3 regions of the Nocardioides aurantiacus genome follow, and region 1 is predicted to be linked to each of the others. Evidence: riboswitches for the same ligand, from Rfam matches in the RefSeq annotation. Region 1 holds a riboswitch; each other region holds the start of a gene.
The links. A riboswitch is a leader RNA that binds a small molecule or an ion and turns the genes downstream of it on or off. The one in region 1 is predicted to bind cyclic di-AMP.
Positions count from the first base shown of each region.

Region 2: it holds a riboswitch for cyclic di-AMP, as region 1 does, so the genes downstream of both, EDD33_RS04880 (transglycosylase family protein) here and EDD33_RS18620 (C40 family peptidase) in region 1, are expected to answer to the same signal.
Region 3: it holds a riboswitch for cyclic di-AMP, as region 1 does, so the genes downstream of both, EDD33_RS06390 (C40 family peptidase) here and EDD33_RS18620 (C40 family peptidase) in region 1, are expected to answer to the same signal.

Region 1 is NZ_RKHO01000001.1:3,843,076-3,848,545, forward strand. It holds gene EDD33_RS18605 (MadS family sensor histidine kinase) at 1-352, opposite strand, end outside; gene EDD33_RS18610 (iron-containing alcohol dehydrogenase) at 366-1,586, opposite strand; gene EDD33_RS18615 (pyridoxamine 5'-phosphate oxidase family protein) at 1,855-2,358, shown strand; cyclic di-AMP (ydaO/yuaA leader) riboswitch at 2,398-2,590, shown strand; gene EDD33_RS18620 (C40 family peptidase) at 2,577-3,083, shown strand; gene EDD33_RS18625 (hypothetical protein) at 3,104-3,532, shown strand; gene EDD33_RS18630 (PPOX class F420-dependent oxidoreductase) at 3,631-4,038, opposite strand; gene EDD33_RS18635 (DUF429 domain-containing protein) at 4,071-5,470, shown strand, end outside.
Region 2 is NZ_RKHO01000001.1:1,017,665-1,023,134, forward strand. It holds gene EDD33_RS04865 (hypothetical protein) at 1-659, shown strand, start outside; gene EDD33_RS04870 (T3SS (YopN, CesT) and YbjN peptide-binding chaperone 1) at 749-1,630, shown strand; gene EDD33_RS04875 (hypothetical protein) at 1,689-3,161, shown strand; gene EDD33_RS04880 (transglycosylase family protein) at 3,200-3,529, opposite strand; cyclic di-AMP (ydaO/yuaA leader) riboswitch at 3,531-3,671, opposite strand; gene EDD33_RS04885 (MMPL family transporter) at 3,836-5,470, opposite strand, start outside.
Region 3 is NZ_RKHO01000001.1:1,336,670-1,342,139, reverse strand. It holds gene EDD33_RS06400 (M48 family metalloprotease) at 1-601, opposite strand, end outside; gene EDD33_RS06395 (hypothetical protein) at 606-1,847, opposite strand; gene EDD33_RS06390 (C40 family peptidase) at 1,912-2,940, opposite strand; cyclic di-AMP (ydaO/yuaA leader) riboswitch at 2,953-3,134, opposite strand; gene EDD33_RS06385 (hypothetical protein) at 3,239-3,445, opposite strand; gene EDD33_RS06380 (DEDD exonuclease domain-containing protein) at 3,623-5,380, shown strand; gene EDD33_RS06375 (Lrp/AsnC family transcriptional regulator) at 5,417-5,470, shown strand, end outside.

The DNA.
Region 1 (5,470 bases):
GCACCTCGCGCAGGTCGGCGGGCAGCGACCTCACGTCGTCGACCACGACGCCGTCGGCACCGCAGGCCAGGAAGCGCGGCCGGGCGCCGGTGAGGCTGTCGTCGGCCAGCGCCAGCAGCGTCCAGTGCGCGTCGAGGTGGGCGGCGGCGGCGCGCAGCACCTCCTCGAGCAGCCCGCGCGGCCCCTCGACCGTGCGCACCAGCGCGCGGGAGATGGAGTCCATCGCCACCACCGCGCGCTGCACGCGCTCGTCGGAGGCGACGTAGGCGCGGTAGTAGGACCCCTTGCCCGACCGGACCCCGGTCAGCCGCGCCAGGTCGGGACGTGCCCGCCGGGGGCGGGCGGGGGTCACGGTCCGACCCCGCTCACAGGGCGTCCATGAACAGCCGGTGGACGTCGGCCTCGTCGGCCTCGCGGGGGTTGGTGGTCAGGCAGGCGTCGTCGAGCGCGGTGTGCGCCATCTGGCGTACGTCGGCCGCGGTGACGCCCAGGTCGGAGAGCCCGCGCGGCACCCCGACGTCGTCGGCCAGCCGGCGCACGTGGGCGGCCAGCATCTCCGCCGCCTCCTCGCCGGGCGCCCGGCCGACCTCGAGGCCGGCGGCCTGGGCGAGGGCGACGAACCGGTCGGGCGTGGCCCGGGCGTTGTAGCGGATGACGTGGGGCAGCAGCACGCCGTTGACCACCCCGTGCGGCGCGTCGAGCAGGCCGCCGACCTGGTGGCTCATCGCGTGGGTGGCGCCCAGGATCGCGTTGGTGAAGGCCAGGCCCGCCTGCAGGCTGGCCTGCGCCATCTTGGCGCGGGCACGCTCCTCGTCGGGGCTGGTGATGGTGGTCCGGAGGTGGCCGCACACCAGCCGCACCGAGGACAGCGCGTGGATGTCGGCCAGCGGGTTGTGGGCCAGCGAGACGTAGGACTCGATGCCGTGGGTGAGGGCGTCGAGCCCGGTCGCGGCGTTGAGCGCCTCGGGCATGGTGGTGAGCAGCCGCGGGTCGGTCAGCGAGATGTCGGGCACCAGCGCCCGGCCCATCACGGTGACCTTCACCGAGCGCTCGGTGTCGGTGACGATGCAGAACTGCGAGACGTCGGCGCCGGTGCCCGAGGTGCTGGGGATCATCAGCATCGGCGGGATCGGTCGGGTCACCTGGTCGACGCCGGCGTAGTCGAGGATGTCGCCGTCGTTGCTCGACAGGATCGCGACGCCCTTGGCGGCGTCGATGCACGAGCCCCCGCCGAGCGCGATGATGACGTCGCAGCCGCGGTCGACGTACCACGCGTGGGCAGCCCGGACCTCGTGGTCCTTGGGGTTGGGCGTGAGGTCGTGCCAGACCTGGGGGTCCAGGCGCGCGTCGCGGAGGTGGCCGAGCAGCAGGTCGACCCAGCCGGCCTCGATGACGCCCGGGTCGGTGACGACCAGCGGTCGCCTGGCGCCCAGCCGGGCGGCGGCGAAGCCGGCCTCGGCCAGTGCACCGACGCCGAAGACGACCTCGGGCGCGTGGAACTTCACGACCGCACCGAGCGCGGCGTCCCCGTCGGGGTCGCGCGGCACCCCGGGACCGAGGTCGGCGGTGCTGGCGAGGAGGCTCACGACTGCGTCCAATCTGAGGTGGCGCCGAGGCTACCCCCGCACCCGGCGCCGGGGGGAGTGCTCGGGTCAGCGTCCGGCCCGTGGGCTGCAGGTGGTGGAGACCGGGGCGCCCACAGGGTAGGCGTGACCCCCGTCACCAGTCCCTCTCCGATCGGACGGGCGCCCCACGGTCCGTCCGCGCCTCGGGCGGCCCTGACTAGCGTGGACCGCGTACGACGCACCGCAGCCGACCGACCCCGGTCGGTCACCGACCCCCGGGAGGGACCCCATGAGCGACCGCACCGAGCACGACGAGCAGGCACTGCAGCAGGAGAAGGTCGTGGAGATGATGCGCAGCGACCGGTTCTGCATGCTGACCTCGGTCGGCGACGAGGGCCGGCTGCAGTCGCACCCGATGACCCCCCAGGAGGTCACCGACGAGGGCGACGTCTGGTTCTTCATCGACACCACCAGCCACCACGCGGACAACATCCGCGCCGAGAAGCGGGTCAACCTGGCCTTCGCCGACGGCTCGACGTGGCTCTCGGTGGCCGGGCACGGCGACGTGCGCGACGACCGGGCCAAGGTCGAGGAGCTGTGGAACCCGATGGTCGCGGCGTGGTTCCCCGACGGCAAGGACTCCCCGGGGGTCGGGCTGCTGCACGTCGAGACCGACTCCGCGCAGTACTGGGACAGCCCCGGCGGCGGCCGCGTCGCCAGCGCCCTGTCCTTCGTGAAGACCCGGATCACCGGAGGTCGTCCGGCCGGCACGTCGGAAACCGTGGACCTTTAAACCAAACGGCACTACTCTCGTCTGGCTATCGCACCTCTCCCCCGGGATTCGCCGAGTCCTGCCCGTCCGGGGGCGACCCTCCGTCAGTCATGGGCAGGAGTGGGGGAACCACACGTTCCACGCAGCCGTCGCCAACCAGGCGTCGGGTGCTCGGGGTGAAGTCGCCGTGAGGCGGCGGAGCACTTTCCAGCTCCAACCCGACAGCTCACCTCACAGGCGTGGGAAAGGTCCTCATGTCCTCGCACGCCCTGCCGCGCCCGCACCACCCCCGCGCCCTCGCCCAGCTGCTCGTGATGATGGTGCTCGCCGCCGGCCTCGTGCTGGCCGGCCCCGCCGGTGACGCGTCCGCCGCGTCGACCACCAAGGTCCGCAACGCGACCAACATCGCCCTGAACCAGAAGGGCGACCCCTACCGCTACGGCGCCGCGGGGCCCGGTGCCTTCGACTGTTCCGGGCTCATCTACTACAGCTACCGCAAGGCCGGCATCTCGGTGCCGCGCACGTCGGGCCAGCAGGCGGCCCACGCCCGTCGCATCGCCAAGGGCAACATGCGCCGCGGCGACCTGATGTTCTTCCACAACGGCGGCCGGGTCTACCACGCCGCGATCTTCCTGGGCTGGAAGGACGGCCGGGCGCAGCTCCTGCACTCCCCCCGGAGCGGCAGCCGCGTCCACGTCACGCGGACCTGGACGACACAGTGGTTCGGAGGCACCCTCCGCGGCTGAACGGGCCTACGCTTCGGCGCATGACCACCCAGCACCTCGGCCGGCCGCTCGACACCGACGTCGCCGACGAGGAGCAGGAGTCGCGCACGCAGCTCGACGGCCTCTTCGAGGCCTCGCCGGCGTCCTCGTCGCACACCTCCGCCGCGGCGGTCCTCGCGTTCGTCGCGGGGACCGCCGCGGTGCTGCTGTCCCCCTTCTCGCTCCACCTCGGTCTGGCCGTGGTCCTGGCCGTGGTCGCGCTGGTCGCCTCCGTGGTCGGGCTGGCCCGGGCCAGCCGGCCCGGGACCGCCGGCACCGTGCTCGCCTCGCTCGGCATGGTCGCGGCGCTGGCGACCGCCGCCGTCGTCGGGCTCCGGTACGCCGGCATCGACACCGCCGTGGCCGATGGGCTGGGCCCGGCGCTGCGCGACGCCTCCGAGGCGCTGACCGCGCTCTTCCCCCGGCCCTGACGCCCTGCCCGGGAGGACCGCGGCGTTCGTCACCCACCCGTCCCCCGAGGAGCGCGATGCGGCTGCACCCGTCGGGGCAGCACGGCACGGCGTGAGGCTCAGGCGGGACTGAGCGCCAGCGCGACCCGCTGGGGCTCGCGGCCCCGGCGCGCGATCCGCTCCACGATCCCGAAGACCCGGAACTCCCAGCGGTAGCGCTCGCGCAGCCGGTGCTCCACCGCCGCCACCCGCGCCGGGTCGTCGCTGACGCTCGCACGGGCCTCGACCGTGGGCGCGCCCTCGGCCACGCGACCGCGCCGGTCGCAGGGACGCAGCGTCACCCGGCCGTCGCGGCGCAGCCGCTTCACCTTGCCGCTGCCGGCCGGCGTCCACACCGCGAGGCCCTCGGCGCCGTCGGGGACGAGCCAGACCGGGGTGGCCACGCCCTCGCCGTTGCGGCGGAAGGTGGTCAGCGAGACGAACCGCTCGTCGGCGAGGTCGCGCAGGGTGGTCGTCGGGGTGGTCACCGCCCCAGCGTGACAGGTGCGAGGCTGGGTCCATGTTCCACATCGGTGTCGACCTGGCCTGGGGACGTCGGCAGCCGACCGGTGTCGCCGTGCTCGACGACGAGGGTCGGCTGGTGCAGCTGGCGGCCGTGCGCACGGACGAGGAGATCCTCGCGCTGCTGGCGCCGTACGTCGACGGACCCTGCACCGTCGCCCTCGACGCCCCGCTCGTGGTCACCAACCCGACCGGCAACCGACCCGCCGAGCGCGCGCTCAACGCCGACTTCGCCCGCTTCGACGCCGGCGCCCACCCGAGCAACACCGGCAAGCGCGAGTTCGCCGACGGCACCCGCGGCGGCGCCCTGGCCGAGCGGCTCGGGCTCGACCTCGACCCCCACGCCCACTCCCCGCGGGCGGCGATCGAGGTCTACCCGCACGCCGCGACGATCTCGCTGTTCCGGCTGGGCCGGACGCTGAAGTACAAGAACAAGCAGGGCCGCGACCTCGAGCAGCTGCGTGGCGAGCTGCTCGTGCTGATGGGGCTGCTCGAGGGGCTGGGCGGGGCGGAGCCGGCGCTGCAGCTCACCGGCCCGGGGACCTACGCCGCCGGGGTCGTCGAGGCCGGGGTCGGCGGGGTCGGCGAGGGCGGGGCCGGCGAGGGCGGGGCCGGCTGGACGGCGCTGCGCCGCCAGGTGCAGCACGCCACGCGCAAGAGCGAGCTGCGCGTCGTGGAGGACCAGGTCGACGCCGTGGTCTGCGCCTACGTCGCCCTCTTCGCCGCGCGCCGGCCCGACGAGATCACCTCCTACGGCGACGCCGCGACCGGGATGATCGTCACCCCGCGGCTGCCCGAGGACCACCAGCCGACGCCGCGTCCGCGTCGCGGACCGCAGGACACCTCGCCGCCCCCGCCCGACCCGGTGGGCGCGGTGCGGGAGTACGCCCTGCGCCACCCCGGCCTGGTGCGTGCCGGCGAGGAGTTCCTGGCGATGGTGACCGGCATCCTCGACGACGCCGGCATCAACTACCTGACCGTCACCGGGCGCACCAAGACGGTGGCGTCCTTCGCGGAGAAGGCGCGCCGCCTCGGCCTCGACGGCGAGCCGCTCTACCCCGACGCGGCCCGCCAGATCGCCGACACCATCGGGCTGCGTGTCATCACCTACGTCCACGGCGACGTCGACACCGTCGCGGACCTGCTCCGCGAGCAGCTGCTGGTGCGCGACGACCGCGACATGGGGCAGGAGACCGCGCAGGAGGGCCGCTTCGGCTACGCCAGCCGCCACCTCCAGGTCGCGCTCGACCCCGAGCGCCCGGTGGCTGCGGGCCTCGAGCCGCTGGTCGGGCTGACGGCCCAGGTCCAGATCCGCACCGTGCTGCAGCACGCCTGGGCCGAGTTCGAGCACGACATCCGCTACAAGGGCTCGATACCCGAGGAGCACGCCCACGACTT
Region 2 (5,470 bases), 2.8 Mb from region 1:
GGGTCCTGGCCCTCGCGCTCGTGGTCGGCGCCCTCGGCGTGGTGCTGCTGGTGACCCGCGTCCTCGGTGACGAGGAGCTGCCCCTGGCCGGCGACGGTCCCTCCGGCGGACCGTCGTCCGCGCCGCAGGGTGAGGCCGCGGATCCGCCGCCGGGCGAGGTCGCGCTGCTGGGGAAGACGTGGGGGAGTGGCGAGGACACCTACACCTTCGAGCTCGACGGTCTGCAGCCGTTCCGCGGCCCCGACTACTGGGGCTGCATGCAGATGGAGTCCTCGGCCGAGTCGGCGCGCTGGGCCTGCACCGACGACGGCGGCACCTTCCCGACGGAGCCGCGCCACGAGCCGCCGTCCGTCGGCCGCATCGAGAGCATCGCCTGCCCCGCGCCGTGCGACGTCAGCGACCGCGGCACCCTGGCCGAGCACGCCGGCTCGTTCGCGGGGCTGGTGCCGCGGATGCGCGCGCTGGACGAGCGGACCTGGTGGATCGACGTCCCGGCCGAGGGCGAGGACGGACCGACCCCGATGGCGATGGCCCGCAGCTACGACAGCGACGGTGACGACGAGCCCGACCACGTGCTGATGGTGTTCCTCTCCGCCCATCCCGAGGACGTCGAGGTGGCCGGGAAGACGATGCGCGACCTCTACGACCGCCAGCGCTGAGGCCGCGCCGCGCCCCACGCGCGGGCGACGAGACCCGGGTCGTCGGTGCGGCCCCCTAGATTGAGCCCGACGGCAGAGGGGGTGGGCAGGTGAGCCCGAGCTTCGACGACGTGGTCGAGCGGTCCTGGCAGCGGTTCGAGCGCGACCTCGCCGCGCGCCTGGTCCACCTCGAGGGCGAGCTGGCGGTGGTCTGTCCTGCCGGGCTCGGCGAGGACACCGGCACCCGCCTGGTGCTGACCCGGCTGGGGGAGCTGGTCATGGCCGAGGTGCGTGGGCCGGGGGAGCCCGGGCCGGCCACCCGCGTCCCCCGGGCCGTCGAGCCGGCGCTGGTCGCGCTCGGCTGGGAGGCGCCCGACCACCTCGCCCACCCGGCCTGGTGGTGCGGGGCCCTCGTCGACGACCTGCCGGCGCTGTGCGCCGTGCTGGCCGACACGCTGCGGATGGCGCTGGGCGTGGTGCACCCCGACTTCCTCCACGAGGCGGGCTCGGGTCCCGGCGATCCCGGGTGGCTGGGCGAGGTGGCCCGTGAGGCCGGGTCCCGTGGTGAGCTGCTCGACATGGTCGCGCAGGCCCTCGCCCCGTCGTACGGCCCCGAGGTCAAGCGCGACGACGAGGGCGACTTCCCCGTCTTCACCGGCGTCGTGCCGATCTGGATCCGCGTGCTCGAGGACCGGCCGACGCTGCGCTTCTTCAGCCACGTGGTGTGCGAGGTCTCCGACGCCCGGCGGGCCCGGATCGAGGTCGAGATCCTCAACCGGCGCACGCCGCTGCTGAAGTTCCAGCTCGCGGGCGACACCGTGCTGGCCTCCTACGAGCTGCCCGCCGACCCGTTCGTGGCCCACCAGGTGCTCGGCGTCCTGGAGTCGCTGTCGGACTCGCTCAACGAGCTGGCCGTCGACCTCGCCGACCGCGTGGGCGGCTCGCTGTTCTTCGACGCCCTCGAGGAGAGCACCGACGACGACCTCGGCTGACCCGGGTCCGCCGGGCGACCGACCGGGGCGTCCCGTCGATCGCCGACGATGGGGCAGGATGACCGACGTGGTGGACGAGCACGGCCTGGTGTTCCCGGCCGACGACGAGGGCAGGCGCAGCACGTCACGCACGGGCCGGGGGGTGGTGGCCGACGCGTTGCGCGCGGTCGACCCCACGGGCGCCCGCGCGGCGGAGCAGGAGACCGCGTGGCGCACCGGCTACCTCCCGCACTTCCGGCGCGCCGTCGAGGCCGGGCTCGAGGGCCCCGACGCCGCGGTGACCGTGGCCCGCGACGGCCTCGACTCGCTGCACGAGCGGATGCGTGTCGTCGGTCCCGACGGGCACGACCACCGGCTCACCGACTGGCCCGACGACGGCGCGACGGTGCGCTCGGTCGAGGTCGCCGGTGAGGGCGAGGCGGTCCGCGAGCTGGTGCTGCCCTACCACGGCGAGCGCTTGCGCGGCCCCGGCATCCGGCGCCGCCTGGGCGGCTGGGTGGAGCGCGGCGTCGTCGAGCCGAGCGTGGCCGAGGCCGTCGACCGCGTGCTCGACAACCCCGACTGGCTCCGCCTCGAGGGACACACCGTCGCCGTCCTCGGCGCCGGCGCCGAGATGGGCCCGCTGCCCTCCCTGGTGCGGTGGGGCGCCCGGGTCGCCGCCGTCGACCTGCCCCGACCCGACATCTGGCAGCGCGTCCTGACCCTGGCCCGCAACGGGTCCGGCACCGTCGTGGTCCCGACCCTGCACGACGACGACGGTCGCGCCCTCGACGACGTGGCCGGTCTCGACCTGCTGGCGCAGGTGCCGGCGATCGAGCGGTGGCTGGCCGAGCAGCCGGGCACGCTCGTGGTCGGCAACTACGTCTACGCCGACGGCGCGACCAACACCCGGGTGAGCACCGCCGTGGACGACCTCAGCCGGCGGCTGCTGGCCGACCGCGGCGACACGGCCCTGGGCTTCCTGGCCACCCCGACCGACGTGTTCGTGGTGCCGAAGGAGGCCGTGGAACAGTCGACGGCGTCCTACGAGAGCCGGTCGGGCCGCTCCAAGACGCTGGGCCGGCCGCTGCGGACCCTGTCGGGCGGGCGGCTGCTCCGGCGGCAGTACGTCGCCGGCTCCGACCCGGGCGTCAACGACTCGCTGGTCCCGCAGCAGGGGCCCAACTACGCCCTCGCCAAGCGCGTGCAGCGCTGGCGCGCCACGGTCGCGCGCCACGACGGGGTCACGGTGTCGATGAACGTGGCGCCCCCGACCCGCACCCGCTCGGTGGTCAAGAACCGGGCCCTCGCGGCGGCGTACGCCGGGGCGCACCGCTTCGGCGTGGAGGTCTTCGAGCCGGCGACCTCCAACGTGCTGATGGCCGCGCTGCTGGTGCACGACCTGCACACGCAGGGCGGCCCGCGCCACGAGCAGCCCTGGCAGGACGAGGCGTACGCCGCGTGCCACGGCGGGTTGTGGCGCACGGCCTACGCCCCGCGCAGCGCGCTCGGGCTGGCCGCGCTGCTGGGGTACGGCGCCGCCCGCGGCTGAGGCCCGCCCGGACGGACGGGCCTCACCGGCAGGTCAGGTCAGCGGACGCCGATGGCGCGCGAGCAGTGGGGCCACGCGCCCCAGCCCTGGTTGCGCTTGATCCGCTCGGCCACGCGGATCTGCTCGACCTTGGTGGCGCGGTGGGGCAGCCGGGCGAACTTCTTGCCGCCGAAGGCACGCCAGGTGCGGGGGCTGATCTGCAGACCGCCGTAGTAGCCGTTGCCGGTGTTGACGTGCCACCGGCTGGTCGACTCGCAGTGGGCCATCCGGTTCCAGGTGCGCGCGGTCGCGGCCTCGGCGGCGGGACCGGTGAGCACCGGGAGCGCCAGGACGAAGGCAGCGAGCAGCGACAGGACGAGCTTGCGCATGAGGGTTCCTCCACGCGCCTGCGAGGTTAGCTGTCGGGTTCGGGCCGGGGAGCCCGGTCACTGTCGTGACTTCACCCCGAGGACCGCGGTGCGGTCCGGGAAACCTGGGTTCCCCGCTCCTGTCCGAAAGGTTCGTGTGACACCCCCGCGCGGACAGGACTCGGCGGTCACGGGGGGACGCCCCGCGACGCGGGACAACGCACCCTAACCCCGGGTGAACGGGGTTGTCGCTGACCCGGGCGGGTGGTTCGGCACGGCACCGACCTACTAGTCCGGTGCCGTGCCGAGCCTGCCCGGGGACGCGCGTCAGGGCGTGGGGGCCAGGTCGCGCTCGGGGGCGGCCTCGCGGCTCGTCGCGGTCGGCCGCTGCAGCCGCTCGCCCTCCACGTCGACCTCGGGGAGCACCCGCGCGATCCAGCGGGGGAGCCACCAGGCCTTGTCGCCGAGGAGGTACATCACGGCCGGGATCAGCGCCATCCGCACCACGAAGGCGTCGAAGAACACCGCGGCGGCGAGGGCGAACCCGATGGACTGGATCAGCGGGTCGTCCTGCAGCACGAAGGCGGCGAAGACCGAGATCATGATCGTGGCCGCCGCGGCGACGACACGGGCGCTGTTGCGGAACCCGTCGACGACCGCCTCCCGGGCCGACATCCCGTGCACGAACGCCTCGCGCATCCGGGTCACCAGGAACACCTGGTAGTCCATCGCCAGCCCGAACACGATGCCGATGACGATGATCGGCATGAAGCTGACCAGCGGCTGGCCCTCGACCAGACCGAGCGCGCCCTCCTGGAAGACCAGGACGGTGGCGCCGAGCGTGGCGAGCACCGAGAGCAGGAAGCCCAGGGTCGCGGTCAGCGGCACCAGGAGCGACCGGAAGACGAGCATCAGCAGCAGGAACGCCAGGCCGACCACGACGGCGAGGTAGATCGGCAGTGCCTCGGTGAGCCGCTCGGAGACGTCGGTCTGGATGGCGGTGATGCCGGTGACGCCCAGCCGGGTGCCGGTCTCGGCCTCGATGTCGGACTGGTCGCTGCGCAACCGGTCGAGCAGGTCGAGCGTGCCCTGGTCCGACGGGCCGCCCTGGGGGGTGACGAGCACCTGCGCACCGACCCCGTCGCCGCTGGTGGCGACGACCTGGGCGTTGGCGACGCCGTCCTGCCCGGCGGCCCAGGCGACGACGTCGCCGAAGGCCTGCTGCGCCGACTGCTGGCCGGGGGTGCGGCGGGCGTCGACGACCAGCAGCAGCGGTGCTTCACGACCGGGGCCGAAGGCCTCGCTGACCAGGTCGGAGGCCTTGCGCTGGGTGGTGTCGACGGCGGAGGTGGAGTCGGTCGGCAGCGAGAGCTGGAGGCTCTGCAGGGGCACGGCGAGCGCGCCGAGGCCGACCACGACCAGCAGCACCACGACGACCGGGGCACGCCCGACGAGCCGGGCCCAGCGGACGCCGTTGTTGACGGCGAGGCCGTGGGCGTCGCGCTTGTCCTCGCGGCGTCGCACCCGCCCCGCGAAGGCCTTGCCGCCCAACATGCCGAGCAGGGCCGGCAGCAGGGTGAGGGCGACCAGCACGGCGAGGAACACCGTGCCGGCGGCCGCGAGACCCATCGAGGTCAGGAACGGGATCCCCACGATGCTCAGCGCGCCGAGCGCGATCAGCACGGTCAGGCCGGCGAACACCACGGCCGAGCCCGCGGTGCCGACCGCGATGCCGACGGCGGCCCGCCGGTCGTCGGTACGCCGCAGCTCCGTGCGGTAGCGGGCCAGGATGAACAGCGTGTAGTCGATGCCGACCGCCAGGCCGATCATCGTGGCCAGGATCGGGGTGGTGGTGCCGATGGTGGTCAGTGCCGTGGCGATGCTGATGCCGAGGATGCCCAGGGCGACGCCGATCAGCGCGGTCAGGATGGGCAGGCCGGCCGCGACCAGCGAGCCGAAGGT
Region 3 (5,470 bases), 2.5 Mb from region 1:
GGTTGAACAACGGCTCCACGACCACGGGGTAGACCCACGAGCCGACCACGACGAGCAGCGCCGCCACCGCCCCGACGACCAGCGGCCACCGCCGCGGCGCCCGGCGGGCGACCCCGACGACGAGCAGCACCACGAGGCCGGCGTACACCCAGGAGAGCCCGAGCGAGACCACCTGGTCCCGGAGCCAGCCCGACCACGGCTGGGTGCTCAGCCCCGCCTCCAGCGCGTTGCGACGCACCAGCACCGTCAACGGCGCGGTCGCGAGCACGCCCACGACGAGCACGAGCAGGGTCGCCAGCAGGGCACGCCACCACCACCATCCCCGCAGTCGGCGCACCACACGGGCTCCCAGCGGCGTCAGCCCGAGCAGCAGGCCGACCAGCACGGACACGGCGAGCGACCCCCAGCCCAGGTGCCGCTGCGCTGAGGAGTACGCCGTGGCGCGCTCGATCTCCCGGGCCGTGAACACCTCGTCGGCCCGCACGGGCAGCACCCGGCCACCGGGGACCCAGTCCCACGGCACCAGCAGCACGGCCAGCACCGCGAAGGCGACGACCGAGACGAGCAGCAGGACCGCAGCGGTACGACGGGCCGACGTCACCGCCTCAGCCTGCCACGCGGGCCAACCGTCGCAGGTCCGCGCGCCAGGCCCCCACGAAGGCACCCTGCGTGGTGCCGAGGACGTCGCGGAACGCGGCCGCCGCCGGGGTGCCGTCGGCCACGGAGCCGTAGAGCCGGACCAGCCGGTCGGTGCCGTACTCCTGACCCAGGAAGCGGCACGCCAGCCAGGCCAGCTCGTAGGTCGCACCGAGCCCGGTCGCCGTCGGGTCGAGGTCGGCGGGCGTGGGCAACCGGTCGGGCGGCCCGTCGCGCCGGATCTGACGCAGCGCCTGGGCGGCAGCGCGGTCGACCGGGACGCCGGCGTCGTCGAGCGCGACGTAGTCGGCGAAGCCCTCCAGCAGCCAGGTGGGTACCGAGGTGAAGCTGGAGCCGGTCGCGACGTGCACCGCCTCGTGGCTGGCCACGACCTGGGCCCCGGCGGCGGAGAGGTCGGCGAAGACCTCGGGGTTGAGGTAGACCCGCACCGGCGCGCCCCGCGTCGTGGACCCGTCGACGGAGGTGGTCACGCCGGCGATCTCGTCGTAGCGGTCCGCCGGGGCGTCGAGCGTGGCGTCGAGCTCGGCGCGGGTCCGGGGGACCTCGACGACCAACGGCCCGCGCCACCGCGGCAGCACCCGACGCACCTGGGTGACCGCACGCTCGGTCAGCCGCGGGTAGCGGCCGAGCGGCCCCGCGACCACGGTCAACGTCTCCGCCGTGCGTACGACGCGCAGCGGCTCCACCAGCCACAGCGGCGTCCGGCCGGCCCCGCCGAACCCGGCGACCCTCACGGACCCGTCCCCGGGCACCAGGGCGACCCGGGTCTCGACCTCCGCCGGGTCGGTGTCGAACCCGCCGTAGGCGAAGGTCAGCCGCACCGTGACCGGGACGGCGGTCCTCCCCCAGCGCTGCCGCTCCACGGCGGTGGGCGGGGCCGCGGTGTCGACGTAGCGCATCGCGAGGTCCTGCAGGCGCAGCGCCTGGGCGTTGTCCCAGGCGGCACCCACGACCTCGGCGCCCGACGGGGCCGCGAGGGCCGTGGCGGCACCCCGTCGGTCGCCGTCGAGGGCGGCGACGAGTCCGTCCAGGGCGCGCTGCGCCTGGTCGGCGCTCAGCGAGGCACCCTGCTGGGCGCGAGGCGGCTCCAGGTCCACCTCCTGCTCGCAGGCGCTCAGCGAGAGGGCTCCGAGGACGGCGACCAGCACCGCGGCGACCAGGGTGCGCCACCGGCGCGGTGGGTTCCGCACGCCGCCGGAGCGCACGACGCCGCCCGCCCCACGAGGGGGACGGGCGGCGTCGGCGTGGCGTCGGTCAGCCAGGGCGGACCGCGCCGGAGTAGGGCATGTCGTGCAGACCCGAGACCTGGACACCGGAACCGGGGTTCAGCGCGTTGACGACCTGGCCGTTGCCGACGTAGAGGCCGACGTGGCTGATCGGGCTGTAGTAGAAGACGAGGTCACCGGGCTGCAGCTCACTCTCGGAGACGGGCGTGCCCGCAGCGTACTGGGCTCCCGAGTTGTGCGGCAGCGAGACGCCCTGCGTCGCCCACGCGGCCATGGTGAGCCCCGAGCAGTCGAAGGAGCTGGGACCGGAGGCACCCCAGACGTAGGCCTTGCCGACCTGCGCCATGGCGTAGGAGACCGCGGAGCTCGCGGACCCGTCGGGCGCCGCCGGAGCCGCCGGAGCAGCCGCTGCCTGCTCGGCCTCGCGCTCCTCCCGGCGCTCGGCGAGCTCGGCCTCGAGGGCGTCGACCTTGCCCTGGGCCCGGTCGACCGCACCGGCGGCCGTGGCCTCCCGGGCGGCGAGCTTCTTGGCGGTGGCCCGCTGGTCCACGAGGGCCTGGCGGACCTGCGCGCGACGCTGGGTGAGCTGCTGGGCGGTGGCCTGGGACCGCGCCACCTGCTCGATGCGACCGTCGGTGTCCTCGGACACGACGCTCACGTTGCTGAGCAGCACCTCGGAGTCGGCCGGGAGCGAGGTCGCGCTCGGGGCGGTGCTGCCGCCGGAGACCTGGTGCTCGGCGAGCACGTCGGTCGCCACCTGCTCGCGCACGGTCTCCGCGAGGGTCTTCGCGCGCACGATGCGCTTGGTGAGGGTCTTGACGCGCTTGGTGCTGGTCGTCACCCGGGTCTGTGCCCGGTCGTGACGTCGATCGGCGGCGGCTGCCGCCGGGGCCACGTCGTCGACCGCGGCCTGCGCGGCGTCGATGCGGGACTTGAGCCTGTCGTCGGGGGCCGCGGTGGCGGGAGCGGCCTGGACGACGCCGAGGCCGGTGAGGCCCAGGGCGAGGGCCGCTCCTACTGTTGCGCGGGCATGGGGGTACTTCCAACCGTCGTTCACGAGCGGCCGGTCTCCTCTTTGTCTCAACGCCTACCAGGTGAGCTGACGGGTTCGGGCCCAAAGAACGCCCTACCAGGTGCGTGACGGCACGATCGGTGCTGTCGGCGCCTGGATTCACCCCAGGAACATGGGTCCCCGGCTCCGGCCACCCCTCTCCCCCCAGGAGACGAGTCCGGACTCGGCGCGGCCGGCGTGGGCACCCGGTCGGTGCCCGCTGACGACGGCCAACAGCGCTCGACACTAGGTCAGGCCCGCTGGCACTCCAAGTCGAGACCGTGGACGGACGGTGTGGCGTTGTTCACGCGGACTCGATCTCGGGGCCGCTCACGGGCGTCACCATCCGCAGCGGCGGCACGAGCCCGGATCCCGCCAGGACCTCGAGCGCGTGGGCCTCCTCGGCGTCGAAGCCGAGCTCGGGAGGCGGGCCCAGGAGCACCGTCACCACGCAGTCGTGGCAGGCCAGGCCACGCACCAGGCAGGTGTCGCAGTCGATGTGGACGCTCATCGGGGTCTCCTTGCAGAGCGGGGGAAGGCCGGTCACGAGCACTCCAGCACCCGCCACCGACAACCCGGGCCGGCACACCTCCGCCCGTCCCGTCGGCACGCTCCGACCGTCCGTCGCGACGCCACGCCGGGCCGGCCCTCCACGGCCTTGTCGGTGCCCCCGCCTAGCGTCCCTCCCATGAGCAGGTGGGACAGCCAGATGAGCTTCGACGAGCTCGGTCGTCCCCTGCGCGAGACCACCTTCTGCGTCGTCGACCTCGAGACCACCGGCGGGTCCGCCAAGCAGGGGTCGATGATCACCGAGATCGGCGCGGTCAAGGTCCGCGGGGGCGAGGTGCTCGGCGAGTTCCAGACCCTGGTCAACCCGCACGCCGCCATCCCTCCGTTCATCGCGGTCCTCACCGGCATCACCAACTCGATGGTGGCCACCGCGCCGTCCATCGAGTCGGCGCTGCCGTCGTTCCTGGAGTTCGCGCACGGCTGCGTCCTCGTCGCGCACAACGCGCCCTTCGACGTGGGCTTCCTCCAGCACTTCGCGGCCCAGCAGGGGCGTCCGTGGCCACGCTTCGAGGTGCTGGACACCGCGCGCCTCGCACGCCGGGTGATCACCCGTGACGACGCCCCCAACTGCAAGCTCAGCTCGCTCGCGGTGGCCTTCGGGTCCGCCACCACGCCCGACCACCGGGCCCTGTCCGACGCCCGGGCCACCGTCGACGTCCTGCACGGCCTGATGGAGCGCCTCGGGGGGCTGGGCGTGCACACGCTGGAGGAGCTGAGCACGTTCAGCTCCCGCGTCAGCCCCACGGTGCGCCGCAAGCGTCACCTGGCCGAGCACCTGCCGCACGCCCCCGGTGTCTACCTGTTCCGCGACGACCGCGACGAGGTCCTCTACGTCGGCACCTCCCGCGACCTCCGCACCCGGGTGCGGTCCTACTTCACCGCCTCGGAGTCCCGGGCGCGGATGGGCGAGATGGTCAACCTGGCCGGCTCGGTCGACCACGTCGAGTGCGCCACGCCGCTCGAGGCGGGGGTCCGCGAGCTCCGCCTGATCGCCGCCCACCGGCCGCGCTACAACCGTCGCAGCCGTCGCCCCGACAAGGTCACCTGGCTCAAGCTCACCGTGGAGCCGTGGCCCCGGCTGTCCCTGGTCCGCAAGGTCGCCGACGACGGCGCCGACTACCTCGGCCCCTTCTCCTCGCGCCGGACCGCCGAGCGCTGCCTGGCCGCGCTCCACGAGAGCTTCCCGGTGCGGCAGTGCACCGACCGGCTGCCCCTGACGCCGACGCGCACCCCGTGCGTGCTGGCCGAGATGCAGCGCTGCCTGTCCCCCTGCGACGGCAGCGTCGACGTGGACACCTACGCCCACGAGGTGGCCCGGCTGCGCGACGCGCTGCGGCAGGACGCCGACCGGGTGGTCGAGACCCTGACCCAGCGGATGGCGACGCTGGCCGAGGGCGAGCGCTTCGAGGAGGCGGGCGTGCACCGCGACCGGCTCTCCGCGTTCGTGCGCGCCGCGTCGCGCACGCAACGGCTGGGGTCCCTCGCCGGCTGCAGCGAGCTGGTCGCGGCGCGGCGCGAGGACGACCGCCGCTGGGCCGTCCACGTCGTGCGCCACGGACGGCTGGCCGCAGCCGGCATCATCCCGCTCGACGCCCACGCGGGCGACTGGGTGCGCGGGCTGCGCGAGTCGGCCGACACGGTCCTCGGCGGCCCCGGCCCGACGCCGGCGGCGACGGCCGAGGAGTCCGAGCTGATCCTGCGCTGGCTCGAGCAGCCGGGGGTCCGCCTGGTCCACGTCGAGGGCGAGTGGACCTGCCCGCTCCACGGTGCGGGTCGCCACCTCGAGCTGCACGACGCGGTCGCCACCTCGCGGTCCGAGCTGGTCCCGTTCGACGAGCGTCGTCAGCTGGCGACGGTGCACCAGCCGACGCGCTGACCCCCTGCCGCCCCGCCCCGGCGGTACGTTGACCCCATGATCACCGCCATCGTGTTCGTGAAGGCCGACGTCGCGCGCATCCCCGAGGTG